Regions from separate parts of the Streptomyces sp. 7R007 genome, predicted to be linked through region 2. Evidence: riboswitches for the same ligand, from Rfam matches in the RefSeq annotation. Region 2 holds a riboswitch; each other region holds the start of a gene.
What was found. A riboswitch is a leader RNA that binds a small molecule or an ion and turns the genes downstream of it on or off. The one in region 2 is predicted to bind cyclic di-AMP.

Region 1 (7,216 bases), on a different contig from region 2:
ACTGCGATCCGCGGGACCCGGGGGCGTACGGCCTGCTGGTGCGCTATCTGCGCGCGATGAAGCCGTACGTGGAGACGTTCTGGACCACGGGCGAGGACCTCGGCCTGACCCAGGACCTGGTGGACCGGGCGGCGGCGGAGGCCGGGCTGGTGTCGTCGGTCCAGGCGGTGTATCCGCTGCTGGACGACGAGCAGGCCGCGCGGCGGCGGCTCGCGGACGCGTTCGCCGTCGAGGTGGACGGCATCGGGCTGGACGAGCTGGTGGGCGGCTGCGGGGTGGCCGAGGCGGTGCTGACCGCCCTGGACCGGGCGGGCAGGCCGTACGCCGGCACGCGCGTGTCCGTGCAGGGCCTGGGCACGATGGGCGGGGCGACGGCCCGGTTCCTCGCGCGGGCGGGCCTCACGGTCGTCGCGGTCGCCGACATCAAGGGCACGATCGCCAACCCGGCGGGCCTCGACGTGGAGGCGCTGCTCGCGGCGCGGGACGCGTACGGCACGGTGGACCGTTCGGCGCTGCGCCCCGGCGACCGTGAACTGCCGGGCGAGGCCTGGCTGTCCGCCGAGGCCGAGGTGCTGGTGCCGGCGGCCGTGTCGTACGCCGTCGACACGGGCAACCAGGCGCGGGTGCGGGCGCGTTGGATCGCCGAGGCGGCCAACATGCCCGTCCTGCCGGAGGCGGAGGAGCTGCTGACCGCGCGCGGGGTGACCGTGCTGCCGGACGTGGTGGTCAACTCCGGGACGAACGCCTGGTGGTGGTGGACCCTCTTCGGCGACATCGGCGCCGACGCGGACGAGGCGTTCGCCCACACGCGCCGCTCGATGCGCGCCCTGACCGAGCGGATGCTGACCCGCGCGGAGGCCGACGGGACGACTCCGCGGGCCGCCGCGCACGCCATCGCCGCGGACCGGCTGCCGGTGATCGCCGAGCGCTTCGGCTGGTACCGGTGACGGCCGAACCGCCCTTGGGGGACACCATGTTGGCCCCCGGCCGGGGACCAGCCCACTGCCGACGCAGCCCTCGGCATGGAGGCACACGCCGTGCTGTCGGGCCACCAGTGGAGTCCGGCGGCATGACGGTTCAGCTCTGTGTGCTGCTGTGGGCGCGGCCCGGTGCCGCCCGGGCGCTCGCCTCGTACGAGGACAAGGTGCCGGCGCTGCTGCCGGAGCACGGCGGTCGGTTGGTGCAGCGGGCCCGCGCGGACGGCGCCGACGGACGGCCGGACGAGGTCCAGCTGATCGAGTTCGCCACGCGGGCGGGGTACGACGCCTTCATGGCCGACGACCGGCGTACCGCGCTGGCCGGTGAACGGGACGCGGCCGTCGAGCGGACCGACCTGTACCAGGTCGACCTCGTCTGACCGTCGGCGCCGGGGCGCTGCCCGCCACGGCGGCCCCGGCGGGGACGCAATAGGGTGACGGCGTGGCGAGAGTGCGGTTGAGCGTGGCCGAGCGGCGCGAGGAGCTGCTGCGGGCCGCCATCGAGCAGATCGAGGCGCGCGGCGTGGCGGCGGTGCGGATCGCCGACGTGGCCTCGGCGCTCGGTGTGAGCAACGCGCTGGTGCTCTACCACTTCTCGACCAAGGAGAAGCTGGTCGCCGCCGCCTTCACCTACGCGGCCGAGGACGACCTCGCGCACCTGCGCAAGCTGCTCGGCCGCCGCACGACGGCGCTGCGCAGACTGCGCTCGGCGGTGCGCTGGTACGCGCCGACCGGCCAGGCCAAGGGCTGGCGGCTGTGGATCGAGGGCTGGGCGGCGGCGCTGCGCGAGCCGGCGCTGCGGGAGGTCACACGGGACCTCGACCGGCGGTGGAAGGCGGCGCTGGCCGAGGTCATCGCGGAGGGCGTCGCCGCGGGCGAGTTCCACTGCCCCGACCCGGCCGCCACGGCCCTGCGGCTGACGGCCCTGCTCGACGGTCTCGCCGTGCAGCTGACGTCCTACGCGGGCGCGGTCTCACGAACCCGGGCACAGGAGTGGGTGGACGAGGCACTCGCCCGCGAACTGGGACTGCCGTAAGCGGCGTTGACAGCCCGCGAAACGCTGGGCACCCGCGTCTCACCCCACCCCCGCGCGTTCCCGCTCACGCCACCGAGGCGATCCGCATCTTGATGTCGTCCGGTGACAGCGCGCCCTTCGCCGTGACGTGGTCGCCCGACGACTCACCGCGCAGCCGGCGGCCGATCCACGGCACCAGGTACTCGCGCGCCCAGTGCACGTCGTCCCGCCGCACCTCGAACGTGCCGCGCGGCGGAAGCGGCGGCCAGGGCTGGTCGGGGTCGGCCGGCACCTCCAGGCCGAGGACCTGCCCCGCGCGCAGCGCCACGCGCGTGTGCCCCTCGGGCGAGAGGTGCAGCCGGTCGTCGTCCCAGGCCCGGCGGTCCTGGACGGTCTTGAGCGACCACAGGTCGAGCACCGGGCAGCCGTACCGGTCGGCGATGGCCCGGACGTGACCGTTGTAGGTGGCGATCTTGCCGCGCAGATGCTTGAGCACCGGGACGCCCCGGGTGTCGAAGCCGGTCGTCACCATGACGGTGCCGGCGGCCTCCGTGAGCCGCGCGACCGCCCGCTCGAAGCGCTCGGCGACCTCGTCGGGGTCGGTGCCGGGCCGGATGATGTCGTTGCCGCCCGCGCAGAAGGAGATCAGGTCCGGCGCGAGGTCGATGGCCTGCGGGACCTGGTCCGCCACGATCTGGTCGAGCAGCTTGCCCCGCACGGCGAGGTTCGTGTAGCTGAAGTCGCCCTCGGGCCGCCGGTCGGCGAGCAGCACCGCGAACCGGTCGGCCCAGCCGACGAACGCCCCGTCGGGGCCGGGGTCGCCGACGCCCTCGGTGAAGCTGTCCCCCACCGCGACGTACGACCCGATCACTGCTCTGCTGTCACTCTTCGAATCGTCTGCCACAGCAGGTCATGATTCACCTTTCAATGTGACCTACGCGACCGTAAGGAGGGCTTGACGAGTGGTGACATAAGCCACTGACAAAAGATTCACCAAGCCAGGAATAGGTGTCCTGTCAGGGCTGTTGAGGCGTCGACCACACCCGGAACCCGGTGATGCGGAAGTGGCTCCACACCGTGCGGAAGGCGAAGTGCCCACCGGTGTACGGCTCGGGGTCCGCGTAGTCGAACACGAGCCGCCCGTTGTTCCACCAGCGGACCGTGGAGCCGTCGGAGACGATGCGGACGCGGTTGGGTTCGTTGGCTGCCAGGAGCGGCTCGGTGTAGTCGTAGACGAGCGGGCGGACGCCTGCCTCGCCGACGTAACGGCGCAGCCGGGTCGTGGTGTTGTAGTTGGCGCCGTATCCCACGTAGTAGGTCCTCAGGTAGTCGTACTCGTCGAGCGCCCCGCCGCGCCGGATGGCGAAGAGGTCGTCCGGGGAGCGGACGTCGGTCGCGTTCCAGAAGTTGTTCAGGTCGGAGACGCGGTCGTCGGCCCCGCCCGCCGAGACGGGAGTGGCGGTGTATTCGAGGACGTACGGCCCTTCGAGCCGCTTCCTGAACCAGACGGTCGCGCCGCTGGGCACGTCGATCTCCAGGACCCCGCGGGAGGCGGTGACGGTGCCGCCGTCCTGCAGTTCGGTCACCCACTGGCCGAGGCCGTGCCGGAAGTCGTCGTGGGCGATCAGCCGGCCCCGGCGGCGCGGGGCGGCGTGCGCGGCCGGCACGGGAGCGAGGGCGGTCAGGGCGGCGCCGGTGGCGAGGGCGGCGAAGGCTCTGCGCGTGGTCGTCACGTCGGACGGCTCCTTCGGAGGAGAGGACAGCGAGCGCGGATAGCAAGCGCTTTCACTCGGGTGGGGATCACTCTCCCCTCACCCGCCCCCGTCTGTCGACACCGCGAGCACACCGAAGGCCGGACCCGGGGATCGGGGTCCGGCCTTCGGCAGCGTGTCAGGCGCTCGGTCGGTGGGGTCAGCCGACGGCGACGCCCTTGGAGCGGAGGTAGGCGACCGGGTCCACGTCGGAGCCGTAGTCCGGCGTGGTGCGGATCTCGAAGTGCACGTGCGGGCCGGTCACGTTGCCGGTCGCGCCGGAGAGGCCGAGCTGCTGGCCCGCGGTCACGGTCTGGCCGACCGAGACGGAGAGCTGCGACATGTGGGCGTACTGCGCGTAGTAGCCGTCGGCGAGCCGGACGACGACCTGGTTGCCGTACGCGCCGCCCCAGCCGGCGGTCACGACCGTGCCCGCGCCGACGGACTTGACGGTGGTGCCGGTCGGCACGACGAAGTCGACGCCGGTGTGGTAGCCGCTGGACCACATGCTGCCGGCCACGTGGTAGCCCGTGCCGATGGTGCCGCCCGCGACCGGCAGCGTGAAGCCGCTGGAGGAGCTGGTCGACTGGGCGGACTGCGTGGTGGTCGTGTCCTTCGAGGACGTCCGGGAGGACGAGGACGAGGAGGACGACGAAGACGAAGAGGAGGACGGGGTCGACGACTTGGTGGTGCCCGTCGTCGCCTTCTTGCCGATGCTGAGCTTGAGACCGGGGTGGATCAGCGAGGGGTCGTCGCCCACGGCCTGGCGGTTGTCGGCGTACAGCTTCTTCCAGCCGCCGGCCACGTGCTGCTCGTCGGCGATCTTCGCGAGGCAGTCACCGGTCCGCACGGAATAGGTGCGCACACCGGAGCCGGCGGTCGACTGCTTCTTTTCGGCGGTCGCCTTCTGGGTCGCCGGAAGGGCCTGGACGGCCTTTTCCGAAACAGACTGGGAAGTGGCGGCGTGGGCGCCGGCGGCCCCCATCAGGGGGAGGGCGAGCGCGGCCCCGCCGGTGCCTGCGACGGCTATCGAGCGGGTGAGGCGCTGGGTCTTCGGACGGCGGTGCTTACCCTTCGCGGGCATGACGAATTCCTCTCCGGCGCCTGCGAGGTGAGCTGTCGGGTGCGGGCTGGAGATGCCCGGCCGCGCCTGGACGCGGCTTAACCCCTAGCCGTTCCGGGAACCGGAACAGGCGGTCGTACCTGTGGGTCCCCCGCTCCTGCCGTCACGGGTGAGTGGTGCGGTCTCCGGGCGGCGGCAGGATTGGGCGTCCGTCCGGATTGGTGGCGAACGTAAGCGACCACGACGCAAAGGGACAAGTGACGGTTCCCTGTGAATGCCTTTCCCTTGATCCCTTTCGGGAATTCGCGGTCACCCTCCGTGAATCAGCGTCATGGTCGTTTTTCCAATCACCCTGAAAAACCGCGCGGATTACGTGAACATGACGCGCCACGCACGGTCACGGATATGACGCTCCTCACGTGACGCTGCTCCAGCGTCCTTTACTCCAGAGCGAGTTGGAATGAAATCCAATCAAGGCGCCAATTCGGACAGAACGCTCAGATGCGGCGCAGCCGGAGAACCGTCGCATCCAGATCGCCGCGCAGCCCGGTCCGCAGTCCGTGATGCAGCAGGACGGCACCCCTGTGGGTTTCGCCCGTTTCGAGGCATTCATACGATGCCGTGGGGTCGAGGGCGCGCAGCCGCAGCGCCGGTACGGGCTCGCCGTAGCTCTGCGCCTGGAGCCAGGCGAGGACGACCGTCTCGTCCCCGCGGACGTACTGCACGGCGCTCAGCCCGCCCTGCGGCGGCCGCAGGCGGTAGAGGTCGCCGTGCTGGACGAGGGGCCGGATCTCCTTGTAGAGGGACACCCACTCCCCCGCCTCGGCGAGCTCCTCCTCCGTCCACCGCGACAGGTCCCCGCCGACGCCCAGCACGCCGGCCATGGCGCTCACGAAGCGGAAGCGCAGCGAGCTGCCCCGCCCGTTGAGCTGGGTGTTCGGGCTGTCGGTCACCCAGGCGGCCATCACGCGCGCGGGATGGATCTGGCTGAAGCCGTGCTGGATGGCGAGCCGGTCGAGCGGGTCGGTGTTGTCGGAGGTCCACACCTGGTCCGTACGGCCGAGGACACCGAGGTCGATGCGTCCGCCGCCGCCCGAACAGGACTCGAAGGCGACGTGCGGATGGGCGGCGCGCAGCCGGTCCAGCAGAGCGTAGAAGGCGCGGACGTGGTCGACCCACAGGCGCTGCGGGTAGGCGTCGCCGGGCCAGCCGGCGTCGGTGAAGCAGCGGTTGAAGTCCCACTTCACGTAGTCGACGGGGGCGCTGGAGAGCAGTCCGTCGAGCTGCTCCCAGAGGTACTGCTGGACGTCCTCGCGGGCGAGGTTCAGAACGAGCTGGTTGCGGAACTCCGTCCGCTTTCGTCCCGGTTGGAACTGCACCCAGTCGGGGTGCGCACGGTACAGGTCGCTGTCCGGGTTGACCATCTCGGGCTCGACCCAGATACCGAACTGCATGCCGAGGGCGTGCACGTAGTCCGCGAGGGGCTTGAGGCCGCCCGGGAAGCGGTCGGGGTTGGGCGTCCAGTCACCGAGGCCGGCCCGGTCGCTGGTGCGCTTGCCGAACCAGCCGTCGTCGACCACGAACAGCTCGACGCCGATCGCCGCGGCCCGGCGCGCCAGGACGCCCTGCTGCTCCTCGGAGATGTCGAACTCGGTCGCCTCCCAGGAGTTGAACAGCACGGGCCGGTCCCGCTCCGCGTCCGGGATGACGTACGCGCGCTGGTAGGCGTGCCAGGCCCGGCTGGCGCCGCCGAAGCCGCCCTCGCTCCACAGGCCGGCGAAGACGGGGGTCTCGTACGAATCGCCCGGCTCCAGGCGCAGCAGGCCGGAGTCGTCGTAGCCGGCGCCGCCGGTGATCTGCACGCGCGCGTCGGGCAGTTGGGCCACCGCGATCCGCCACGAGCCGGACCAGCCGAGCGCGCAGCCGTACACCTCGCCGCGCTCCTCGGTGGCGTCGGTGTCCAGGGCGACCCAGGGCAGGTGCTGGTGGCCGGTGTGACCGCGGCGGCTGCCGAGGACCTTCTCGCCGTGGGTGAGCGGCGCGCCGGTCAGCCGGGACTCGGCGGCCCAGCGCCCGTGCAGGTGCGACAGGCGCCAGCCCTCGCGGTCGGGCAGGGTCCAGGTGGCGGCGTCGGCCCGGAGCACCTCCACGGCCGGCCCCTGGTTGTCCAGGCGCACCCAGCGCTCGACGACGTCACCGCGCATGCGGTAGTGCAGCGTGATCGTCAGGCCGTCGTCCCGGAAGCGCAGCCGCAGGCCGTCGCCCTCGCCCTCCCGGTCGTCCTCCTCGTGGCCCTCGAAGCGCCACTCGGTGCCGCGCCGCTCCTCGGTGCGCACGGACAGCGCGGGGCGCGTGAAGCGCGCGCCGCCCTCGACCGGGTACTCCTCGCGCCCGTCGAGCGGGGACTCGA
Region 2 (7,216 bases):
CGGAAGTCGCCGAGTGCCACGGGGACACCCGGCCGCGACGGCGCGCCGACCACGAAGCCGACCTCCGCCTCGATGTCCAGGCGCACGGACGGCCCGAAGACGGGCGCCGCGTCGGTGGGGGCCTTGCGCTGCCCGGACGGCCGTACGACGTCCGTGCCGGAGACCACCACCGTGCCCGCGCGGCCGTGGTAGCCGATCGGCAGGTGCTTCCAGTTCGGGGTCAGCGAGTCGGCCGCGTCCGGGCGGAAGATCTGCCCGACGTTGCGGGCGTGGTTCTCGGAGGCGTAGAAGTCGACGTAGTCCGCCACCTCGAAGGGCAGGTGCAGGGTCACCGACGTCAGCGGGTGGAGGAACTCCTCGACGACCGCCTGGTGCGCCGGCACCGTCACCCACGCGGTGACCGCCCGCCGCACGTCCGACCAGGCGGTGCGGCCGGCCCCGAGCAGCGGGTTCAGCGTGGGCCGGGCGAGCAGGGCGGCGTACGGCGAACCGAGTGCGCGGGCCGCCGCGCCCGCGTCGAGGACGTGCTCGCCCAACCGGACGCCGACGGTCCGCTCGACCGCGCCGGGGACCGAGAAGACGCCGTACGGAAGGTTGTGCGGACCGAAGGGGTCGCCCTCGGGGAGATCGAAGGGGGGCATGGGTGCTGCCTCGCTCTCGTGCGTTCCGTGTCCAGTACCGATACGCGTACTGACCTGTGGCCGCGCCACACGTTACGGCTGAGTTGCCTGTCCTGGGCAGTGTCTAAAGAGTTTGCAATGTCCGAATTGGCCTTGTCGGAGCACCCAATTCCGGCTTAGCGTCCTTTGGGGGACACGGACGGGGTGGGTCCGGTCCGTAGGGGGGACACGTGGGGGGACCCGTGGCCAGGAGCACCGGCAGCGTGCCTTTCGAGGCGGACCGCGACGTGCCGGGCCTGATCGTCAAGTTCGGCGACTACCCGCTGCACCACGGCGGGGTCGGCGCGATCCGCAGCCTGGGCCGCCTCGGTGTGCCGATGTATGCAATCACGGAGGACCGTTACACGCCCGCCGCCGCTTCCCGCTACCTGCGGCGGGCCTTCGTCTGGCCGACCACCGGCACGGAGGACCCCGGCCACCTGGTGGAGGGACTGCGCCGCGTCGGCCACCGCATCGGCCGCCCCGCGGTCCTCGTCCCCACCGACGAGGAGGCCGCCGTGCTGATCGCCGAGCACCAGGACGAGCTGAAGGAGTTCTTCCTCTTCCCGCGCGTGGACCCGGACCTGCCGCGCCGCCTGGCGAGCAAGCAGGGACTGCACGAACTGTGCGTGGAGCACGGCATCCCCAGCCCCACGGCCGCCTTCCCGCGGTCGTACGACGACATCGTGGCCTTCAGCGAGAAGGCCCGCTTCCCGGTGGTGGCCAAGAACAGGGAGGCGTTCCTGCGGCGGAAGCGGCCCGCGGTCAACGGCACGACGAGGATCGCCACCCGTGAGGGACTGCTCGCCCTCGCCCGTGACTGGGGCGACCACCCCGGCGTGATCCTCCAGGAGTACCTGCCCAGGGAGGACGCCGAGGACTGGATCGTGCACGCCTACTTCGACCAGGACTCCACCCCGCTCGCCATGTTCACCGGGGTGAAGGTCCGCTCCTGGCCGCCGCACGCCGGCATGACGGCCAACGCGTACGTGGTCGACAACCCGGAACTCGCGGACCTCGCCGCTCGTTTCATCAAACAGATCGGCTTCACCGGCATCGTCGACCTCGACCTGCGCTTCGACCGGCGCGACGGACAGTACAAGCTCCTCGACTTCAACCCCCGCATGGGCGCCCAGTTCCGGCTCTTCGAGAACGAGTCGGGGGTGGACGTCGTCCGCGCCATGCACCTCGATCTGACCGGACGCCCCGTCCCGGAGGGGGAACAGCGGGCCGGCCACCGGTACATCGTGGAGAACATCGACCTGCCCGCCCTGCTCGCCTACCGCCGCAGCGGCTATACGACGCCGCACGCGCCGGCGCACGCGAGCGGGACGGAGCTGGCCTGGCTCGCGGGTGACGACCCGCTGCCGTTCCTCACGATGCTCGCGCGCTTCGTGCGGCCGGGCGCGAAGCACCTGTATCAGCTGTGGCGGACCAACCGCCGCGGCCGCACCACCAGTTCGCGCAAGGCGGCCGGCCTGACCGGCTGAGCCGGACAGACCGGCCGAGCTGGACCGACCAGCCGGGCCGGATCGACCAGCCGAGCGGGATCGGCCAGTTGCACGAGCCGGACAACACGAAGTGACGAAAGTGACGTCCTGGGGAGGGACTTCGTGATCCAACCGGTAGCAGTCATCGGAGCCGGGCCCTTCGGCCTGTCGACCGCGGCCCACCTGCGGGCCCGCGGTCTCCCGGTGCGCGTCTTCGGCGAGCCCATGGTCAGCTGGCGCGACCACATGCCCGTGGGGATGCTCCTGAAGTCGACACCGGCCGCCTCCAGCATCCACGCGCCGCAACGCGGCCACACCCTCGCCGACTACTGCGACGCGGCGGGCATCCCGCGCCTGGTGACCGACGAGGACATCATCCCGGTGGAGACCTTCATCGCCTACGGCGAGTGGTTCCAGCAGAAACTGGTGCCCGAGCTGGAGCGGGTGCGGGTGGTCTCCGTGGACCGGCGCACCGGCGGCGGTTTCGAACTGAAGCTGGACTCGGGGGAACTGTTCACCGCCCGCGCGGTGGTCGTGGCCACGGGCCTGTCCGGGCTCGCCCACCTGCCGCGGGAGCTGGCGGCCGCCGCGCCGGACGGCCCCACGCCCTCCGGCCCCGTCTCCCACAGCTCCCAGCACCACGACCTCACGCGCTTCTCCGGCAGGGAACTGCTCGTCGTCGGCGCCGGCCAGTCCGCGCTGGAGACGGCCGTGCTGGCGGCGGAGGCCGGCGCGCGGGTGCGGGTGGTCTCCCGCGGCCGCGGCAAGGTCGCCTTCGGCGCGCCGCCCTGGGACCAGCCGCGGCTGCGGCCCGAGTCGCCCTTCGGCCGCGCCTGGTCGCTGTGGGCGTTCAGCTACTACCCCCACCCCTACCGCTACCTTCCGGCCGAGGCGCGCCACTACCTGGTCCGCCGGGTCCTCGGACCGCTCGGCGCCTGGTGGCTCAGGGACCGCTTCGACGGCCATGTGCAGGTCAGCGAGGTCGAGCGGATCGTGCGGGCCGAGGCGTCCGACGGCGCCGCGAGCCTGACCGTGCGCACCCACGCCGGCCACACCGAGAAGCTGCCCGCCGACCACGTCATAGCGGCGACCGGTTACCGGGTGAACATCGCGGCGATGGACTTCCTCGGCCACGAACTGCGCACCCGCCTGGCCGTCAGCCGAGGCACTCCGCGGCTGGGCGCCGGCTACGTCTCCTCGGTGCCCGGCCTCTACTTCACCGGCCTGCCGGCGGCGTCCTCGTACGGCCCGGTCATGCGCTTCGTGTGCGGTACGGACTTCGCCTCCCCGCGGCTGGCGAAGCACCTCGCGGCGGCGCACGGCTGAGCCGGCGGCCCACGGTTGAGGCGGTCGGCGCCGGAGGGGTGCCAAGGGCCGGGGATGATACGGGAGTTGACCGTGCTACGGGGGTGAAACCGCGGTCGGCCGGTTCGAGATGAGTCGGTGGGGCGTCCTGTCCGTATTCTCTGATCATGGCCGCACCCACCGCATATGCACTCATCGCCACCGACCTGGACGGCACCCTGCTCCGGGGCGACGACACGCTCTCCGACCGCTCCCTGGCCGCGCTGGCGCGGGTGGCGGAGGCCGGCGCCCGGCACCTCGTCGTCACCGGGCGCCCGGCGCCGAGGGTGCGGCCGCTCCTGGACGACCTGGGCAGCGCCGGGCTCGCGGTGTGCGGGCAGGGCGCGCAGGTGTACGACGCCGGCGCGGACCGTCTGCTGTGGTCCGTCACCCTGGACCGGGAGCTGGCGGAGACCGCGCTCGGCAAGATCGAGGCGGAGGTGGGGCAGGTGTACGCGGCCGTCGACCAGGACGGGGTCGACGGCCTCACCCTCATCGAGCCCGGCTATCTCATGCCGCACCCCACCCTGCCCGCCGTGCGGGTCGGGCGGCGCGACGAGCTGTGGTGCGAGCCGATCAGCAAGGTGCTGCTGCGCCATCCGGACCTGTCCGACGACGAGTTGGCGGCCACGGCGCGCTCGGTGGTCGGCTCCCTGGCCACGGTCACCATGTCGGGGCCCGGGACCGTCGAACTCCAGCCGTGCGGCATCACGAAGGCGACCGGTCTCGCGCTGGCCGCCAAGTACCTCGGCTGCGGCCCGCACGAGACGGTCGCCTTCGGGGACATGCCCAACGACATCCCCATGTTCGACTGGGCCGCCTACGGCGTCGCCATGGCCAACGCCCACCCCGAACTCAAGGCGGTGGCCGACGAGATCACCCTGTCGAACGAGGACGACGGCATCGCGGTCGTCCTGGAGAGGGTGTTCTCTCTCGCGCCCAGCGCTCAGTAGGCGCCGTAGACGTTGTCGATCGAGCCGTAGACGTGGGCCGCGTAGTTGCAGGCGGCGGTGATGTTCGCGACCGGGTCGTAGGGGTCGTACGACGTCCCGGCCACGTGGTAGGCCGCGAAGGTCGGGTCGATCACCTGCAGCAGGCCCTTGGAGGGGGTGCCGGCGGCCGCGTTCGAGTCCCAGTTGTTGATGGCGTAGGGGTTGCCGGAGGACTCGCGGATGACGTTGCGGTAGATGCCGTCGTACGTGCCCGGGATGCCGTTCTGCGCCATGACCTGGAGGGAGGCGCGGATCCAGCCGTCGAGGGTGTTGGGGTAGCCGAGCGAGGTGGCGGTGACCACGCCGGAGGTGGCCGCGGAGGCGGTGGTCGCGCCGATGAGCGGGAGGGCGAGCACGGCGGCGCCGGTGCCGGCGACGGCGAGCTTGCGGGCGAGGCGGGACGTTCTGGTGCTGCGGTGGCGAGCGGTTGCAGGCATGGCGAAGTTCCTCTCCGGCGCCTGCGAGGTGAGCTGTCGGGTTCGGGCGGGAGATGCCCGGCCGCTCCGCCCTGCGGCGGCGCGGCTTCACCCCCAGCCGGTCCGGGACGTGCCCGGATCGGCGACTTACCTGGTTCCCCCGCTCCTGCCGTACGCGAGTGTCGTTCGTCGATGGTGAGCCGTGGGCGGCGGCAGGATTCGGCGTCCGCCCGGCACGGCGGGAACGTATGCGAGAGCACATGTCGGGAACAAGTGCAGGATTCACAGAACGACCCTGTTGACCTTGGTCTGGGGCGTATGGGGTGCTTGATCCTTTGCTGGAGCCAAGGGTCAACTGGGGTGTGGCGGAAGGGGGATCGGGGAAGGCGTCGCGCGGACCGGGCCGTGGGGCGGAGTGAGCCAACTCACGGGCCCCGGGCGGGTGTCGACGCCGACGGCAAATCGGGCAATCGGCTCAACTCGCAGATAACCGGCCGCTTGTGCGGACCCTCGCCTGCGGCGATGCCGCGAGTGGCAGTACTTCCGTCTCATGGGATCGATATGCATCCTTATCGGGTGATCAGCAACATACCGGTCGTGATCCGATACCGACCGTCCTGGACGGGCGGGCGGCATCGGTGATCGAAACGTGACCGGATACGCTGACTTGAGTGATGGCAGCGACCTATCGACAAACCGTGTAATCGCCAGTAGACACCAGCAGACAGGAGACCCCTCGTGACCGTCGTCGGGCCGTTCGGGCTGAGCGTGCGGGACCAGGCTCTGGAAGCCGATGTCCAGGCCGGATTGGCGGCTGTCGAGGAGGGACTGCTCGAAGCCACCAAGAGCGAGGTCCCCTTCATCACGGAGGCCGCCCAGCATCTGGTACGGGCGGGGGGCAAGCGCTTCCGGCCGCTGCTCGTGATGCTCGCGGCGCAGTTCGGGGACCCGTACGCGCCGGGCGTCGTGCCGTCGGCGGTGGTGGTGGAGCTGACCCACCTGGCGACGCTCTACCACGACGACGTCATGGACGAGGCGGCGGTGCGGCGCGGAGTCGACAGCGCGAACACCCGCTGGGGGAACTCGGTGGCGGTGCTGACCGGCGACTTCCTGTTCGCGCGTGCCTCGCAGATCCTCGCCGACCTCGGGCCGGAGGCGGTGCGCGTGCAGTCGCTGGCGTTCGAGCGGCTGGTGACCGGGCAGATCCTGGAGACGGCGGGGCCGCAGGACGGGCGGGACCCCGTCGAGCACTACCTCGACGTGCTCGGCGGCAAGACGGGGTCGCTGGTGGCGGTGTCGTGCCGGTTCGGGGCGATGATGTCGGGGGCCGACGAGACGGTCGTGGACGTGCTGACGCAGTACGGGGAGCGGCTGGGGGTGGCCTTCCAGCTCGCCGACGACGTGCTGGACATCGCGTCCGACTCGCACGAGTCGGGGAAGACGCCGGGGACGGATCTGCGCGAGGGGGTGCCGACGCTGCCGGTGCTGCGGCTGCGGGAGCGGGCCGAGCGGTTGGGGCTGGCGGAGGACATCGCGCTGTGCGAGCTGCTGGACTCCGACCTGAGTGACGACGCGCGGCACGCGGAGGCGCTCGCGGGGCTGCGGGCGCATCCCGCGTTGGAGCAGGCCCGGCGGGACACGGTGCGGTACGCGGAGGACGCGCGGGCCGCGTTGGCGCCGTTGCCGGAGTGCGATGCGAAGGTGGCGCTGATGGAGATGTGCGACGCGGTGGTGCACCGCGCGGGCTGAGACGCCCCCGTCGCCCCTGCCCGCCCCGGCGCAGGGTGTGACGTATGGCACATCTCTGGACTGAATCCAAACCAAGAACCATTCCGTATCCATGCACAGAAGCCGACGCAGGGGGCGTCGGCTGTGATACGGGGAGACAAGTTCATCATGGGTTTGAATGCGACGTTCCTGACCAGGCGCCGTAACAGCCTGCTCGTCACCGCTGCCGCGGTGGCCGCCGTCGGTGGGGTGGCCGGTGCCGTGATCCCCGCCTCCGCCGCCGGAGGCACCCGCACCGACCACGCGGCCCACACCGCCACCGCGGCCCACCAGACACTGCTCGCCGCCAGTCTCCGTGGCGCCAACGAGGTGCCCGTGGCAGGCGGCCCCGCCGTCGGGGACAAGGACGGCGCCGCGCTGGAGTTCGTCAGGGTCAAGGGCGACAAGGTCTCCGTCGCCGTCACCTGGCGCGGCACCGCACGGCCGACCATGCTCCACATCCACCAGGGCGCCAAGGGCACCAACGGCGGCGTCAAGATCGACTTCAGCGCCCTGCTCGGCAAGAGCGGCGGCAGCCACACCGTCAC
Region 3 (7,216 bases), on a different contig from region 2:
TCATCCGGCGGTCCAGGTCGACCAGTTCCCCGGTCGCCGGGTCGGCGTCGGCGACGAGCAGCCGGATGGAGTTCGTACCGCAGTCGACGGCGGCTACGCGGGTCACTGGGCCTCCCCCTGAACGGTCGTCTCCCGAGCGGTCGTCCCCGGTACGGACTCCTGCTGGACCGGCGTCACGCACGGCCCCTTCAGCCACCACTCCGGCAGCATCGCGATCGCCTCGTCGCCCAGCGGGTTCACCCCCGGGCCCGCGGCCAGCGAGTGGCCCACCAGCACGTGCAGGCACTTCACCCGGTCCGGCATGCCGCCCGCGCTCGGGAAGCCCTCCAGGACCTCGATCTCGTCGCGCCGCCGGAGGTAGTCCTCGTGCGCGGCGCGGTAGGCGGCGGCCAGCTCCGGGTCGGTCCGCAGCCGCTCGGTCATCTCCTTCATCACCCCGTTCGCCTCCAGCGTCCCGATCGCCGACGCGGCCCGCGGGCAGGTCAGGTAGTACGTCGTCGGGAAGGGCGTGCCGTCGGGGAGCCGCGGCGCCGTCTCCACGACGTCCGGCTGCCCGCACGGGCACCGGTGCGCGATCGCGCGCAGGCCGCGCGGGGGCCTGCCCAGCTGCTGCTTGAAGGCCTCGACGTCGGCGTCGGTGGGCTCGGTGCGCGGGGTGGGCGGCGGAGGCGTTTCCACTGAGAACTGTCTTTCTTATCGGGTCACTGGTCGGAGGCGTCGGACTTGTCGACCCCGTCCCAGACGTTCGCGTACCAGGGCCGGTCGGCGGCCCCCAGGTCGGCCCGCGACTGCTGCGCCGCGTCCGGGTCGATGACGACGTACCCCGTCTCGCCCGGCATCACGTAGTGCAGCCGCTGCCGGATCTGCTGCTCGGCGTAGGAGTCGTCCTGCCAGCGCGCCTTGAGGTCGCGCAGCTGCTCCACCTTCCGCGCGGCCTGCTGCTTCTGGCGCTCCAGGTCGGCGATCTCGGCGCGCTGGGAGACGTACTGCCTTATCGGGTAGGCGAGCGCCACGACGAGCGTGCACAGCACGAGCGCGAGCAGGGCCGCGCGGCCGGTGAGCCGGGAGCGGCGGGCCTGGCGCCGGGTCTGGGAACGGTAGACGCGGGCCGCCGTCTGCTCGCCGAGCAGCCGCAGTCTGGTCGTGGTGGAGAACCGGTCCCGGTCCTTCACGGCCATGTCCCCGCCTCCCGTTCACACGCGCGTACGTCCCCGCACACGGTACGGGACCGGTACGGGGACGTACGTACGACTGGCGCAGCCTTGACCCTTAAAGGCCCAGTGCCGGTCCGCTCAGCCCTTGAAGCGCGGGAAGGCGCTGCGGCCGGCGTACACCGCGGCGTCGTCGAGGATCTCCTCGATGCGCAGCAGCTGGTTGTACTTGGCGACGCGCTCGGAGCGGGCCGGGGCACCGGTCTTGATCTGGCCGCAGTTGGTGGCGACGGCCAGGTCGGCGATGGTGACGTCCTCGGTCTCGCCGGAGCGGTGGGACATCATGCACTTGAAGCCGTTGCGCTGGGCGAGCTCGACGGCGTCCAGGGTCTCGGTCAGCGAGCCGATCTGGTTGACCTTGACCAGCAGGGCGTTGGCGGCGCCCTCCTCGATGCCGCGGGCCAGGCGCTCGGGGTTGGTGACGAACAGGTCGTCGCCGACGATCTGGATCTTGTCGCCGAGCTTGTCGGTGAGCACCTTCCAGCCGGCCCAGTCGTCCTCGAACAGCGGGTCCTCGATGGAGACGAGCGGGTAGGCCGCGACCAGCTCCTCGTAGTACTCCGTCATCTCCGCGGCGGAGCGCTCCTTGCCCTCGAAGACGTACTTGCCCTCCTTGTAGAACTCGGAGGCGGCCACGTCGAGGGCGAGGGCGATCTGCTCGCCGGGGACGTACCCGGCCTGCTTGATCGCCTCGAGGATGAGGTCGAGGGCCTCGCGGTTGGAGCCCAGGTTCGGGGCGAAGCCGCCCTCGTCGCCGAGGCCGGTGGCCAGGCCCTTGGACTTCAGGACGGACTTGAGGGTGTGGTAGACCTCGGCGCCCCAGCGCAGGGCCTCGGAGAAGGACTCCGCGCCGATCGGGGCGATCATGAACTCCTGGATGTCCACGTTGGAGTCGGCGTGCGAGCCGCCGTTCAGGATGTTCATCATCGGCACCGGCAGCAGGTGCGCGTTCGGGCCGCCCAGGTAGCGGAAGAGCGGCAGGTCGCTGGCCTCGGAGGCGGCGTGGGCGACGGCGAGGGAGACGCCGAGGATGGCGTTGGCGCCGAGGGAGCCCTTGTTGTCGGTGGCGTCCAGGTCGAACATGGCCTGGTCGATCAGGCGCTGCTCGGTGGCGTCGTAGCCGACCAGCTCGGGGCCGATCTGCTCGATGACGGCGAGGACGGCCTTCTCGACGCCCTTGCCCTGGTAGCGGTTCTGGTCCCCGTCGCGCAGCTCGATGGCCTCGAAGGCGCCGGTGGAGGCGCCGGACGGGACGGCGGCACGACCCGTGCTGCCGTCGTCGAGGCCGACCTCGACCTCGACCGTGGGATTGCCTCGGGAGTCCAGGATTTCCCGGGCTACGACGACGTCGATGGACGGCACGAGCATCTCCTTCTTCAATGTGACGCGGCTACGCAGTGCCGCAGTGGCTCTGCGAGACGAGCCTAACCGTCTTGCGCCGATCGGCCACGCCGCCGACCGCCTCTTGGGCAGAACCGAGAGTAAATTGTTTCTGAACGGAACAAAGAAGGGTGTGCAACGGCGGCCCGCGCCTGTGCGGTGGCGCGCCGCGCAGGAAAAAGCCCCGCCCCGGTGCGTACGGGGGAACACGCACCGGAGCGGGGAGCCCGTGAGGGCGGGGGGAGGCCCTCACGTGCCCCCCATACTGGGGGACACGGCTGTGAGGGCGCTGTGGTTCAGCTGTTACTTCAGGTGCAGCTGCTGACCCGGGTAGATCAGGTTGGCGTCCTCGACGATGTCCTTGTTCAGCTCGAACAGCTTCTTCCAGCCGCCCTTGACGCCGTGCTTCTCGGCGATCGAGCTGAGGGTGTCGCCCTTGACGACCTTGTACTCGCCGTCGCCCTTCTTGACCTTCTTGCCGGTCGGGGTGGTGACGGTCTTGGCCGACTTCTGCACCGTCGAGCGCTCGGAGGAGCGGGAGGCGCTCTGCTGCTCGGTCGAGCGGGTGGTGGTGCCGCTGCTGCTCGACGAGGAGCCGGTGGACGCGCTGGAGCCGTTGTAGGCGGCGCTGGACAGGCCCGTGCCGCACACCGGCCAGGCGCCCTTGCCCTGGGAGGCGAGGACCTTCTCGGCGACGGCTATCTGCTGCGCCTTGGTGGCCTGGTTGGCCTGCGGGGCGTAGGCGGTGCCGCCGTACGCGGCCCAGGTCGAGGCGGAGAACTGCAGGCCGCCGTAGTAGCCGTTGCCGGTGTTGATGGACCAGTTGCCGCCGGACTCGCACTGGGCGACGGCGTCCCACTCGGAGGCGGTGGCGGCGGAGGCGTTGCCGGCCGCCATCAGCGGGGCGGCGATGGCGACGCCGGTGACACCGGCGAGCGCGGCGGCGCGGGTGGCCTTGGACGGACGACGGTGCTTGCCCTTGCCGGAAAACAGCATGGATGGATCCCCTCACCGACGCCTGCGAGGTGAGCTGTCGGGTTCGGGCCGGTTGAGTTGCCCGGCCGCGTCCTCGCTTCCGCGAGACGCGGCTTCACCCCAAGCCGCCACCGTCGACTACCCGGTGGGGCGCTTACCTTGGGTCCCCCGCTCCTGCCTACGGCGCTTGACGCGACGACTGTTCCCGGACGGCCGCTGGCAGGATTCGGCGTTGCGGCAGCCGGGGCTCGGGTTGCCGAGCGGTCATGACCGTAGACACGGAATCGGCGAGATTTCAAAGACGATCAGGGCTTCTGAGACTCATCCCACACTTTCACCGAAACGGACATTCCGCAGCGAATGCGGAGCGAACGCGGGGTGGAACCGGGCGTCAACTCCCGTCGCCTTTCGCCCCTTTAGGACCCGACAAGCAGGGTCTGACCGGGAACGATGCGACTCGGGTCGGCGCCGATCGCCTTCTCGTTGAGGGCGTAGAGCGCGCGCCACCCGCCTTGGAGGTCAAGCGAGTCGGCGATGGAGGCGAGCGTGTCGCCGGCGCGGACGGTGTACGAGTCGCCGGTGCGTGAGGCGTGACGGCCGGAGGAGGAGGCGGAGTCGGCGTCCGTCGCGGACTCCTCGGCGCTGCCGCCGCGGTGCCGGCCGGAGCCGACGGAGCCGGTGTCGACGAGGTGCCAGGAGCCGACGCTCTGCTCCGGGTTGTCGGTGCCGGCCGGTTCCGTGGGCGAACCGTCCGCGCTCTGCGAGGGCGACGGGGAGGCGGAGGTGTCCGACTTGGCGGAGTTGTCCTGACTTGCGGAAGGGCTGGGCGAGGCGGAGGAGTCGGAGGAGCCGCCCGACGAAGAGGACGTATCGGACGAACCGTCGGAGGAGCCGGAGGTGCCGGAGAGTCCGAGGCCGTCGGAGAGACCGGACCCGCCGGACTCGCCCGAGCCGTCGGACGTATCCGATGAACCCGACGAACCGGCCGAATCCGACGAGTTGTTCCCCACACCGGTGTCGATGTCGTCGGAGACGTCGTCCTGGCTCAGCCCGGAGGTCAGCCCGCAGGTGTGGAAGGCGCCCACGCCTTCGGCGGCGAGCAGCTTCTCGGCGACGGCTATCTGCTGGTTGCGGCTGGCGAGGTCGGCGCTCGGGGCGTAGTCGAGACCGCCGTACTTCTCCCAGTCCTCCTGGGAGAGCCGGAGTCCGCCGTAGAAGCCGTTGCCGCTGTTCTCGCTCCAGGAGCCGCCCGTCTCGCAGTTCGCCACCTTGTCCCACGTGGAGCCGTCGGCGGCGTTCGCGCTCGCCGCGCCGAGGAGCGGGATCGCGATGGCGGAACCGGTCACGCCGGCCGCGACGAGGAGCGCCGGGGCCTGGCGGGGGCGACGGTGTCGACCGTTCCCGGAGAGCATGCGGGGACCTTTCCCGAGACGACAGGGACCGGCGGCGCGCGGAACCCGGGCGCCGTCGTTGACCCGTGAACGTATCGGCAGTCGATCACTTGTCACAAGTTAATGCCGCGTAGATCACGTGAAGATCACAGACTTGAGCGCGTGTCATGTTTGCTCGCGCGTGTGCCGTGTTCGGCGGTGAACTCGACGGGAAGGGTGCGCAGTCCGCGCATGATGAGTCCGCCGCGCCATCTCAACTCCGCCGGATCCACGGCCAGTCGCAGGTCCGGGAGGCGGGTGAGGAGGGTGGCGAGCGCGGTCTGGCCCTCCAGGCGGGCGAGGGGCGCGCCGAGGCAGTAGTGGATGCCGTGGCCGTATCCGAGGTGCTGGTTGTCACGCCGGGACAGGTCGAGGGTGTCCGGATCGGCGAACCGCTGCGGATCGCGGTCGGCGGCGGCGAGGACGACGAGGACGGGGTCGCCGGGGGCGATGCGCTGCCCGCCGATGGTGAGCGGCTCGGTGGCGAAGCGCCAGGTGGCGAGCTCTACGGGGCCGTCGTAGCGCAGGAGTTCCTCGACGCCGGTCTCCAGCAGGGCGCGGTCCTGTGCCGCCAGTGACGTCTGGAGCCGTGCCTTCTGCTCGGGGTGGGTGAGGAGGGCGTAGGTACCGTTGCCGATGAGGTTGACGGTGGTCTCGAAGCCGGCGAACAGGAGGATGAACGCCATGGCCGCGGCCTCGTTCTCGGTGAGGTGCTCGCCGTGGTCGGAGGCGCGGATGAGGCCGGAGATGAGGTCCTCGCCGGGCACGGGGGCGGCGGGGAGCGCGGCACGCTTCTTGTGGATGAGTTCGGCGAGGTAGCCGCGCATCTTCTTGACCGACCGCGCCACTCCGCCGCGCGGGCCCCCGCCGTGACGGATCATCATGCCGGCCCAGTCCCGGAAGTCGTCCTGGTCCTCGCGGGGGACGCCGAGCAGGTCGCAGATGGCGTAGATGGGGAGGGGGAAGGCGAACTCGTGGATGAGGTCCGCCTCGCCCTTCGCCGCGAACCGGTCGATGAGCTGGTCGGTGAGCTCCTGAACGCGGGGGGCGAACTCGGCCACGCGACGCGGGGTGAAGGCCTTGCTCACCAGGCGGCGCAGGCGGGTGTGGTCGGGCGGGTCGATGTTGAGCAGATGCGTCATCAGCTCCGCCTTCCGCTCCCCCGGAATCCCGGTCTTCCCCCTGGCGTGCGCGGGCTCGTCGTGGTGCGCCGGGTTCTTGGACAGACGGGGGTCGGCGAGCGTCTGCTTCGCGTCGGCGTACCGGGTGACCAACCATGCCTCGACGCCGCTGGGCAGCGTGGTCCGGTGCACGGGGGCGTGCTCGCGCAGCCAGGCGTAGGCGGGGTAGGGGTCGGTGGCGAACTCCCAGGTGAAGAGGTCGGGGAGGGGGCTGGGGGGCGGGGGCTGGTGGGTCACTCCTTGACGGTATCCGTGTTCGGCTTCGCGCGGTCGCGCCAGTACCGGGCCCGGGCTTCGTAGATCCCCGCCAAGGTGCCCGCCACGGCCGTCTCCCCGTGCTCGGCGGCCACCGTCAGGTACGGAATCGCCCTCTCCTGGTCACCGCGTCGCAGCAGCAGTTCGCCCAGTCTGCCGGCCGCCCATGTGTCGCCGAGGTCCGCGGCCCTCTGGAACCACGCCTCCCGCTCCGCTCCGTCGGTGCACAGGGCGAACTGGACGATGACCGCGGTGTCACCGGCCTCGATACGCGAGCGCATCGCCGCCCGGGCCGCGTCCAGCACGGCCGCACGGTCGACCCGCCGGTTGCGGAGCAGCACCCACCACACGTCGTCAGGTACGGGCGGCAGCTTCCCCGACCCCAGCGCCTCCGCGACCAGCGCCCCGTAGACCCGCCACGTACCGCCCTTGTCGCCCTCCACGAGAAGGCCCGAGATGCCGAAGGACGGTGCGGTGGCCCAGGCCATTCCCTGCTCGAAGCTCTCACGATCCGTCGGCGGTGCGCCGTACAGCGTCGAGATCCGCCGCAGGAAATCCACCGGGACGGGCTCGGTGACCCCGCACCGGGCGAGATCGACGACTGCTCGGACGAGTAACTGCCCCATGGGATGCTCCGCTTGGGTGCCCCCACGCTGCCACTCGTCGTACAGCACGTGCCCGATGGCGAAGTACGAGGCCGCGCCCTCCCGGCCGCTCCACATGTACGCGGGATACGCGCGCGGGTCGTCCGTGTGCCGGGCCAGCCGCGCCAGTTCCCGCTCGC
Region 4 (7,216 bases), on a different contig from region 2:
CGTTCCGGGGGGAGTACTACGAGCTGGCGCGGCCGGGGCTGGTGCGCGGGCTGGTGTATCCGGTGCCGGATCCGGCGTTCCCGTTCCTCGGGGTGCACCTCACGCGCGGGATCGACGGCGGCGTGCACATCGGACCCAACGCGGTGCCGGCGCTGGCCCGGGAGGGCTACGGCTGGGGTGTCGTCCGGCCGCGGGAGGTGGCCGGGACGCTGGCCTGGCCCGGGTCGTGGCGGATAGCGCGGGAACACTGGCGTTACGGCGCCGGGGAGCTGCGCCGGTCGGTGTCCAAGGGGGCCTTCACGGCGGCCGTGCGCAGGCTGCTGCCGGCGGTGACCGAGGACGACCTGGTGCCGGCGGCGGCCGGGGTGCGGGCGCAGGCGGTGCTGCGGGACGGGACGCTGGTGGACGACTTCCTGATCAAGGAGGGGGCACGGGCGGTACACGTCCTGAACGCACCGTCACCCGCGGCCACGGCCTCCCTGCCGATCGGACGGGAGGTGGCGCGCAGGGCACTGGCGGTACTGGGCTCGGCGTGAGGCGGGAGGAGTGGCACCCTGACGCCAGGCGGCGAGGGCGCACGCTCTGACCCGACTCAAGACGACGAGCGCGCACGGTCTGACCCGACTCAAGACGACGAGGGCGCGCGGTCTGAGACGCGTCCGCGCCGATCTCCCACCTGTCCGCCCGATCGCCGACCTGTCCGCGCCGATCTCCCACCTGTCCGCGCCGGGCTCGGACGCGTCCGCGCCGGACTCGGACGCCTCTGCACTGGTCTCGGACGCGTCTGCACCGGACGGCACCCGCCACCAGACCGCACCCACCACCGGACGGCACCCACCGCCAGACCACACCCACCACCGGACGGCACCCACCGCCAGACCACACCCGCCGCCGGACGGCGTCCGCCCCGTAAAATCGGCAGCACTGTGTCTGAGTCGCTCAACGCCCCCGAAACCCCCCAGCCCGCTGCGCCCCGGCCCACCGAGGCCGTGCCCGGTGAGCTTCCCCCGCACATCCCGGGTGTCTCCGTGCGGCACACCCGGGCCAAGGGGGAACCCCGGTTCCCGGACGGGCCGAAGGCCGATCCGGCCGGGTCCCACTTCGAGCGCCGCATCCGCAGCTTCCAGCCGCGGCGCAGCCGGGTGACCGCCGGGCAGGCGGACGCGCTGCAGCGGCTGTGGCCCAAGTGGGGGCTGGACATCGACGGCGGGCGGGTCATCGACCTCGCCGAGCTGTTCGGCAACACCCGTCCCGTCGTGCTGGAGATCGGCTTCGGCATGGGCGAGGCCACCGCCCAGATGGCCGCCGCCGACCCGGACACCAACATCCTCGCCGTGGACGTGCACACCCCGGGCCAGGGCAACCTGCTGAACCTCGCCGACCGCAACGGACTGTCCAACATCCGCGTGGGCAACGGCGACGCCATCATCCTGCTGCGCGAGATGCTCGCCCCGGACTGCCTGGACGGGCTGCGCGTGTACTTCCCCGACCCCTGGCCCAAGAAGCGGCACCACAAGCGGCGGCTGATCCAGCCGGAGTTCCTCGACCTGGCCGCGGCCCGCATCAGGCCGGGCGGCATCGTGCACTGCGCGACCGACTGGGAGCCGTACGCCGAGCAGATGCTCGACGTGCTCGGCGCCCATCCGCAGTTCGAGAACACGCAGCCCGACGGCGGTTTCGCGCCGCGTCCCGACTTCCGGCCGCTGACCCGTTTCGAGGGGCAGGGACTGGACAAGGGACATGTCGTGAACGACCTGCTGTTCCGGCGCGTACAGCACCACGACCAACCCCCCACCGGCGCCTGACACCCAGCGGGCCCCCGGGCCCTCCTGCGGGCGGCGCCATCCCTCGTTAGGGTCAATGCCGTGACCACCAGTCCTCCGTACCCGACACATCCGCCGTACCCCAGCGGTCCGGTCGGCGGCGGAGTCCGGCACGCGCACTGGTGGCAGCGCCGATGGGTGCGCTACGGCGCCCTGAGCACCCTGCTCGCCCTCTCCGGACTCGTCATCCTCGCCCTGGTGCGCGAACAGACCGGCACCGAGGGGTTCCTGGTCGGGCTCGGCCTCGCCGTGCTGCCCGTGCCGCTGCTGACAGCCGCCTTCCGCTGGCTCGACCGGGTCGCCCCGGGCCCCTGGCGCAACCTGGTGTTCTCCTTCGCCTGGGGCGCCTGCGCGGCGGCGCTGATAGCGATCGTGGCCAACAGTTTCGCGACCAGATGGATCGCCACGGCGACGGCGGACCCGTCGAGCGCGGACACCCTCGGGGCGACGGTCATAGCGCCCATCGTGGAGGAGTCCGCCAAGGCCGCCGCCGTCCTGCTCGTCTTCCTCTTCCGCAGACGGGACTTCACCGGGATCGTCGACGGGGTGGTGATAGCCGGGGTCACCGCGACCGGCTTCGCGTTCACCGAGAACATCCTCTACCTCGGCACCGCCTTCGGCACGGACCAGCTCACCGGTGACCGCGGGATCGCCTCCGTGACCGCCGCGACCTTCTTCGTGCGCATCATCATGTCGCCGTTCGCGCACCCCCTCTTCACCGTCCTGACCGGCATCGGCTTCGGGCTCGCCGCGATGGCCGCGGAGCGGCAGCATCTGCGCCGGGTGCTCGTGCCGTTGTCCGGGCTGCTGCTCGCGATGGGCATGCACGCGATCTGGAACGGCTCCTCCACGTTCGGGGAGTACGGGTTCTTCGCGGTCTACGCCGCGTTCATGGTGCCCGCGTTCGGGCTGCTGACGTGGCTGGTCATCTGGACGCGGCAGCGGGAGCTGCGGACCGTGCGGGAGGAGCTGCCGGCGTACGTCGTGGCGGGCTGGCTGACGCCGGGCGAGCCGTACGCGCTCGGGTCGATGCGGGCGCGGCGCATGGCCCGCGGGTACGCCCGGCACCACTTCGGGAAGCCGGCGGCGCGGGCGGTGGCGCAGTACGAGGCGTACGCGACCTTGCTGGCGTTCCTGCGGCACCGGGGGCGCCGCGGGCGGGCCGGGGCCGACTTCGTCGTACGGGAGCGGGAGTTGCTGGGCGAGCTGTGGCGACGGCGGGAGGTCGCGGCGCCGGCCCTGGATCACGCGGCACGGATGACGGCGCCGGCGTGGCGGCCACCGACGGCCTACGGGCACGCCGGGGGCTACTACGGGTACCCCGGGCACCACCAGGGGCACCCCGGGCACCACCAGGGGTACCCCGGGTACCACCAGGGGCACCCCGGCTACCCGGCGGTGCCGTATCCCGCGTACAACCCGTATCTGTCGTAATCGCCGCGGAGGGCCCGGCACCGCCGGACCGCACCCTCGCGGCTGCGCGCCGCCGCGTCGGCAAGGGATGGGCCGGCAGGTAGCGGGACCCGAACGAGCCGCGGACTACGCCGACGCCTGCGTCAGGGTGTTCAGTTCGGCCTGCGTCAGGGTCAGGTCCGCCACGCCCAGCAGGGCCGGCAGCTGGTCCACCGTGCGGGCCGAGGCGATGGGCGCCGCCACCGTGGGCTGGGCCGCGAGCCAGGCCAGGGCGACCGTGGCCACGGGCGCGCCGTGGGCGGCGGCGATGTCGTCCAGCGCGGCCAGGACCCGCTGTCCCCGCTCGCTGCTCAGGTACGCGCCCGCGCCGCCCGCCCGCGGGCTGTCCACGGTCGCGCCGGGGCGGTACTTGCCGGTGAGGAAGCCCGAGGCGAGGGCGTAGTAGGGGACGGCGGCGAGGCCGGAACGGGCGGCGAGGTCCTGGAGGCCGCCTTCGTAGGTGTCCCGGGAGACCAGGTTGTAGTGCGGCTGGAGGGCGACGTACCGGGCGAGGCCCTCGCGGTCGGAGAACTCCAGCGAGGCCGCGAGCCGCTCGGCGGAGATGTTGGAGGCGGCGATGGCCCGCACCTTGCCCGCCTTCACCAGCTCGTCCAGCGCGCCGATGATCTCCTCGACCGGCACCTCGGGCTTGTCGTAGTGGGTGTAGTACAGGTCGATGTAGTCGGTGCCCAGGCGGCGCAGCGAGGCGTCGGCGGCGGCCTTGATGTTGGCGGCCGACAGGCCCTGGTACTGCGGGTGCTGGCTCACCTTCGTCGCGATCACCACGTCGGAGCGGTTGCCGCGCGCCGCGAGCCACTTGCCGATGATCGTCTCGGACTCGCCGCCGCTGTTGCCGTCAACCCACGCGGAGTAGGCGTCGGCGGTGTCGACGAAGTTGCCGCCGGCTTCCGTGTAGGCGTCGAGCACGGCGAAGGACTGCGTCTCGTCGGCGGTCCAGCCGAAGACGTTGCCGCCCAGGGCGAGCGGGAAGACCTCGAGGTCGGAGGAGCCGAGTTTGCGGAGTGAAGTCATGTCTTATGTCAACGCACCCGCCGCGGCCCGGCCTTCCGCAACACCCGCAAACTTCCCGTAAACAATCGGAAGGCACGGCTCCGGAAACCCCGTGTCAGGGGTTGAGGCCCTTGCCGCGCAGCCACGTCATCGGGTCGATGCCGTCGGCCTGGCCGTTCGGGTGGACCTCGAGGTGCAGGTGCGGGCCGGTCACGTTGCCGGTGGCGCCGACGCGGCCGATGACGTCGCCCGTGCCGACCTTCTGACCGACGCTGACGCTGATCGACGACTGGTGGCAGAACCACAGCTCGGTGCCGTCGTCGAGGGTGATGATCGTGCGGTAGCCGTACGACCCCGCCCAGCCCGCCTCGGTGACGGTGCCGGAGTGGACGGCCTTGATCAGCGTGCCCGTCGGGGCGGCGAAGTCGAGGCCCGTGTGGTAGCCGGAGGACCACATGGAGCCGGCCTGTCCGAAGGTGCCGGTGATGGTGTACGACACGACCGGCAGGGTGTACTGCTTGGCCAGCTCGGCGAGCTTCGCGGCCTCGGCCGCCTTCTTGGCCGCCGCCTCCGCCTTCTCCTTGGCCGCCTCGGCCTTGGCCGCGGCCTCCTTCTCCGCCTGCGCGGCGGCGGCGTCGACCTGCTTGGCGAGGGCCGCCTCGGTGACGGACTGGGCCTTGCTGTCGACCTGGACCTGCTGCGACTCGGCCTGCGCCATGATCCGGTCGCGCAGCGCCTCGCCCGCGTCCTTGGCGCCCTGCGCGGTGTCCTCGGTGGTCACGCCGACGCTGCTGAGCACGGTGGCCGAGCCCTTGGGCGTGGCGTCGTGGTCGGAGAGGAGGGGCAGGTCGGGGAGGGAGATCGACACCGGCGGCTTGCCGGTGTTGGCGCTGGCCATGCCGCCCGCGCCGACGGCGGCTATGAGGCCGACGCCCAGGACGGTGGAGCTGCGGGCGAGTCCCCCGCCGCGCTGCTTGGCGATGCGGTGCCGGCCGGCGACCGGACGGAGGGACTCCGCGGTGGGGTTCCACTCCTCCCACTGACCCTCGTCGGTGCGGGGGCCGGCGAAGCCGAAGGGCTCGGTGCTCGGCACGAACGGGGCTGCCGGGGCAGGCGGGTTGGACGCCACGTGGGCGCGCTCCTTTCCTTCCTTCTCGCCTACCGGGTTAGCTGACGGGTTCGGAGCAGGAAGGTCTCCTACGCGCGTATACCTGCCGTGGTTCCACGGCGGCATCCGCGTGATTCACCCCAGGGTGGTGGTTCCCCGGTTCCCTTGCGGGATTCGGCGCGTGCGCACGGAGCCGCCTCTTGTGACGGCTGGGACGACCGCGCTGCGTTATCGAACGTTAATAGACCCGGGCCACCGATTCCAAGCGGTTCGGCTTGATCATTAACGAATCCTGGCTGGACGTAGGGCTCATGGGCGGCGAAAAACGGGCGAGTTGACCAAGGCTCGGGATCTTCACAGCGATTGACGGTATGTCAGTCGTTATGCGGAGGGCGGTCGTTCGCTCACCCGCAGTGACGGGGGGGATGGGAAGAGGCCGGGGAAGCACTCAGGGCCGGAATCCGGTGGCTGGCACTGGATTCCGGCCCTGAGCCGTGAGTAGCGGGGACAGGATTTGAACCTGCGACCTCTGGGTTATGAGCCCAGCGAGCTACCGAGCTGCTCCACCCCGCGTCGGTGTGACTCCAGTGTACGCCATGCGCAGGACGTCGAGCACACGCATGGCCTGGTGGCGTCACGGATGGAACCGCCACCGGCCCTCGGACACCACATCCACCTCGCCGTCCCGGACGCGCACGGCCGTGTCGTCGTCGAGGAAATAGATCGGGAAGTCCGCGCGCGCGACGATGCGGTCGGCCCAGGCGTCGTCCCGCTCGGGGAAGTCCGGCGAGTACAGGTGGGGCTTGAGATACCAGTCGAAGAGCCCGAACGGCGGCTCCAGACCCGTCGCCCCGAGCGCGTGGAGGTCCGCGGTGTCCCCGATGACGTCGGCGGAGTGGCCGGTGAGATGACGGCTGAAGATCATCGATCCGGCGCTGAAGCCCACGTAGACCCGGCTCTCCAGCGCCTTGAGGAAGCCGTCGGCCAGGCCGTTGCCGGTGATGCTGCGCGCGAGGTGGTAGTGGTTGCCGCCCCCGGCGTAGACGACGTCGGCGTGCAGGAGCCGGTCGAGCACCGTCCGCGGGGGCAGGCCGTTCAGCTCCAGGACGTCGAACTCCCGCCAGCCGAGGCCGTGCAGCCGGTTCATGTCGGCCAGGAACCACCCGTGGTCCCCGGGCTCGGCGAGGGAGGCCGTGGGGATGTACACGGCGTTCGCCGCTCCGAACGGCCTGTCCAGCATGTCCCGCAGGGCGTCCCGCAGCGTCTCGTTGCGCAGGCCGCTCGCCGTCAGCAGAAGGTTCATCGGGCGAGCGAAGCACGGTGGACGGGCGCGCGCAACGAACCCGGGATTCCCCTCATGCGGGCGCTCAGGGCAGCAGGTGCGCGTTCGGCGCCTTCGCTCGTTCTTCGTGCTCCGGCAGTACGACGACCTCGACGCCCCGTGCCGCGAGCAGGCCGGTGCCGTCGGCGTCCGGCACGAAGGTGTCCGGCTCGCGCCACGCCGTCACGACCCGGCGCACCCCGGCGTCCAGGATCAGCCGTGCGCACGGCCTGGGCCGGGAGGCGCGGTGGGCGCAGGGTTCCAGGCTGCTGTAGACCGTCGCGGTCGCGAGCCTCGGGTCGGCCGGGTCCAGCTTGGCCAGGGCCGCCTCCTCGGCGTGGACGACCGGGTCGCCGCCCTCGCGGGAGTGGCCGCGGGCCAGTTCCGTGCCGTCGGCGGCGACGATCACCGCGCCGACGCTGAAGGCGGTCCGGGAGGGGGGACACAGCGCGGCCAGGTCGCAGGCGAGCCGCAGCCAGTGGTGGTCGGCGGCGGAGGGGG

Region 1: linked by a shared signal. The riboswitch ahead of ACYF6T_RS21950 (M23 family metallopeptidase) and the one ahead of ACYF6T_RS34555 (transglycosylase SLT domain-containing protein) in region 2 are both predicted to bind cyclic di-AMP.
Region 3: linked by a shared signal. The riboswitch ahead of ACYF6T_RS18120 (transglycosylase family protein) and the one ahead of ACYF6T_RS34555 (transglycosylase SLT domain-containing protein) in region 2 are both predicted to bind cyclic di-AMP.
Region 4: linked by a shared signal. The riboswitch ahead of ACYF6T_RS20720 (M23 family metallopeptidase) and the one ahead of ACYF6T_RS34555 (transglycosylase SLT domain-containing protein) in region 2 are both predicted to bind cyclic di-AMP.

The regions. Positions count from the first base shown of each region.
Region 1 covers NZ_JBTWMV010000016.1:49,844-57,059, forward strand. The annotation lists gene ACYF6T_RS21925 (glutamate dehydrogenase) at 1-947, shown strand, start outside; gene ACYF6T_RS21930 (hypothetical protein) at 1,070-1,357, shown strand; gene ACYF6T_RS21935 (TetR/AcrR family transcriptional regulator) at 1,420-2,013, shown strand; gene ACYF6T_RS21940 (SGNH/GDSL hydrolase family protein) at 2,078-2,863, opposite strand; gene ACYF6T_RS21945 (DUF6250 domain-containing protein) at 3,009-3,725, opposite strand; gene ACYF6T_RS21950 (M23 family metallopeptidase) at 3,904-4,827, opposite strand; cyclic di-AMP (ydaO/yuaA leader) riboswitch at 4,832-4,988, opposite strand; gene ACYF6T_RS21955 (alpha-galactosidase) at 5,304-7,216, opposite strand, start outside.
Region 2 covers NZ_JBTWMV010000040.1:49,035-56,250, forward strand. The annotation lists gene fahA (fumarylacetoacetase) at 1-641, opposite strand, end outside; gene ACYF6T_RS34540 (carboxylate--amine ligase) at 884-2,149, shown strand; gene ACYF6T_RS34545 (FAD-dependent oxidoreductase) at 2,273-3,475, shown strand; gene ACYF6T_RS34550 (HAD family hydrolase) at 3,622-4,446, shown strand; gene ACYF6T_RS34555 (transglycosylase SLT domain-containing protein) at 4,440-4,922, opposite strand; cyclic di-AMP (ydaO/yuaA leader) riboswitch at 4,926-5,089, opposite strand; gene ACYF6T_RS34560 (polyprenyl synthetase family protein) at 5,640-6,650, shown strand; gene ACYF6T_RS34565 (CHRD domain-containing protein) at 6,798-7,216, shown strand, end outside.
Region 3 covers NZ_JBTWMV010000012.1:111,363-118,578, forward strand. The annotation lists gene ACYF6T_RS18100 (Ppx/GppA phosphatase family protein) at 1-106, opposite strand, end outside; gene ACYF6T_RS18105 (DUF501 domain-containing protein) at 103-678, opposite strand; gene ACYF6T_RS18110 (FtsB family cell division protein) at 702-1,178, opposite strand; gene eno (phosphopyruvate hydratase) at 1,293-2,579, opposite strand; gene ACYF6T_RS18120 (transglycosylase family protein) at 2,895-3,587, opposite strand; cyclic di-AMP (ydaO/yuaA leader) riboswitch at 3,592-3,762, opposite strand; gene ACYF6T_RS18125 (transglycosylase family protein) at 3,983-4,978, opposite strand; gene ACYF6T_RS18130 (cytochrome P450 family protein) at 5,104-6,414, opposite strand; gene ACYF6T_RS18135 (hypothetical protein) at 6,411-7,216, opposite strand, start outside.
Region 4 covers NZ_JBTWMV010000015.1:18,256-25,471, forward strand. The annotation lists gene lhgO (L-2-hydroxyglutarate oxidase) at 1-536, shown strand, start outside; gene trmB (tRNA (guanosine(46)-N7)-methyltransferase TrmB) at 927-1,805, shown strand; gene ACYF6T_RS20710 (PrsW family intramembrane metalloprotease) at 1,866-3,257, shown strand; gene ACYF6T_RS20715 (aldo/keto reductase) at 3,363-4,307, opposite strand; gene ACYF6T_RS20720 (M23 family metallopeptidase) at 4,402-5,415, opposite strand; cyclic di-AMP (ydaO/yuaA leader) riboswitch at 5,428-5,584, opposite strand; tRNA gene ACYF6T_RS20725 (tRNA-Met) at 5,894-5,967, opposite strand; gene ACYF6T_RS20730 (Type 1 glutamine amidotransferase-like domain-containing protein) at 6,029-6,697, opposite strand; gene ACYF6T_RS20735 (dihydrofolate reductase family protein) at 6,762-7,216, opposite strand, start outside.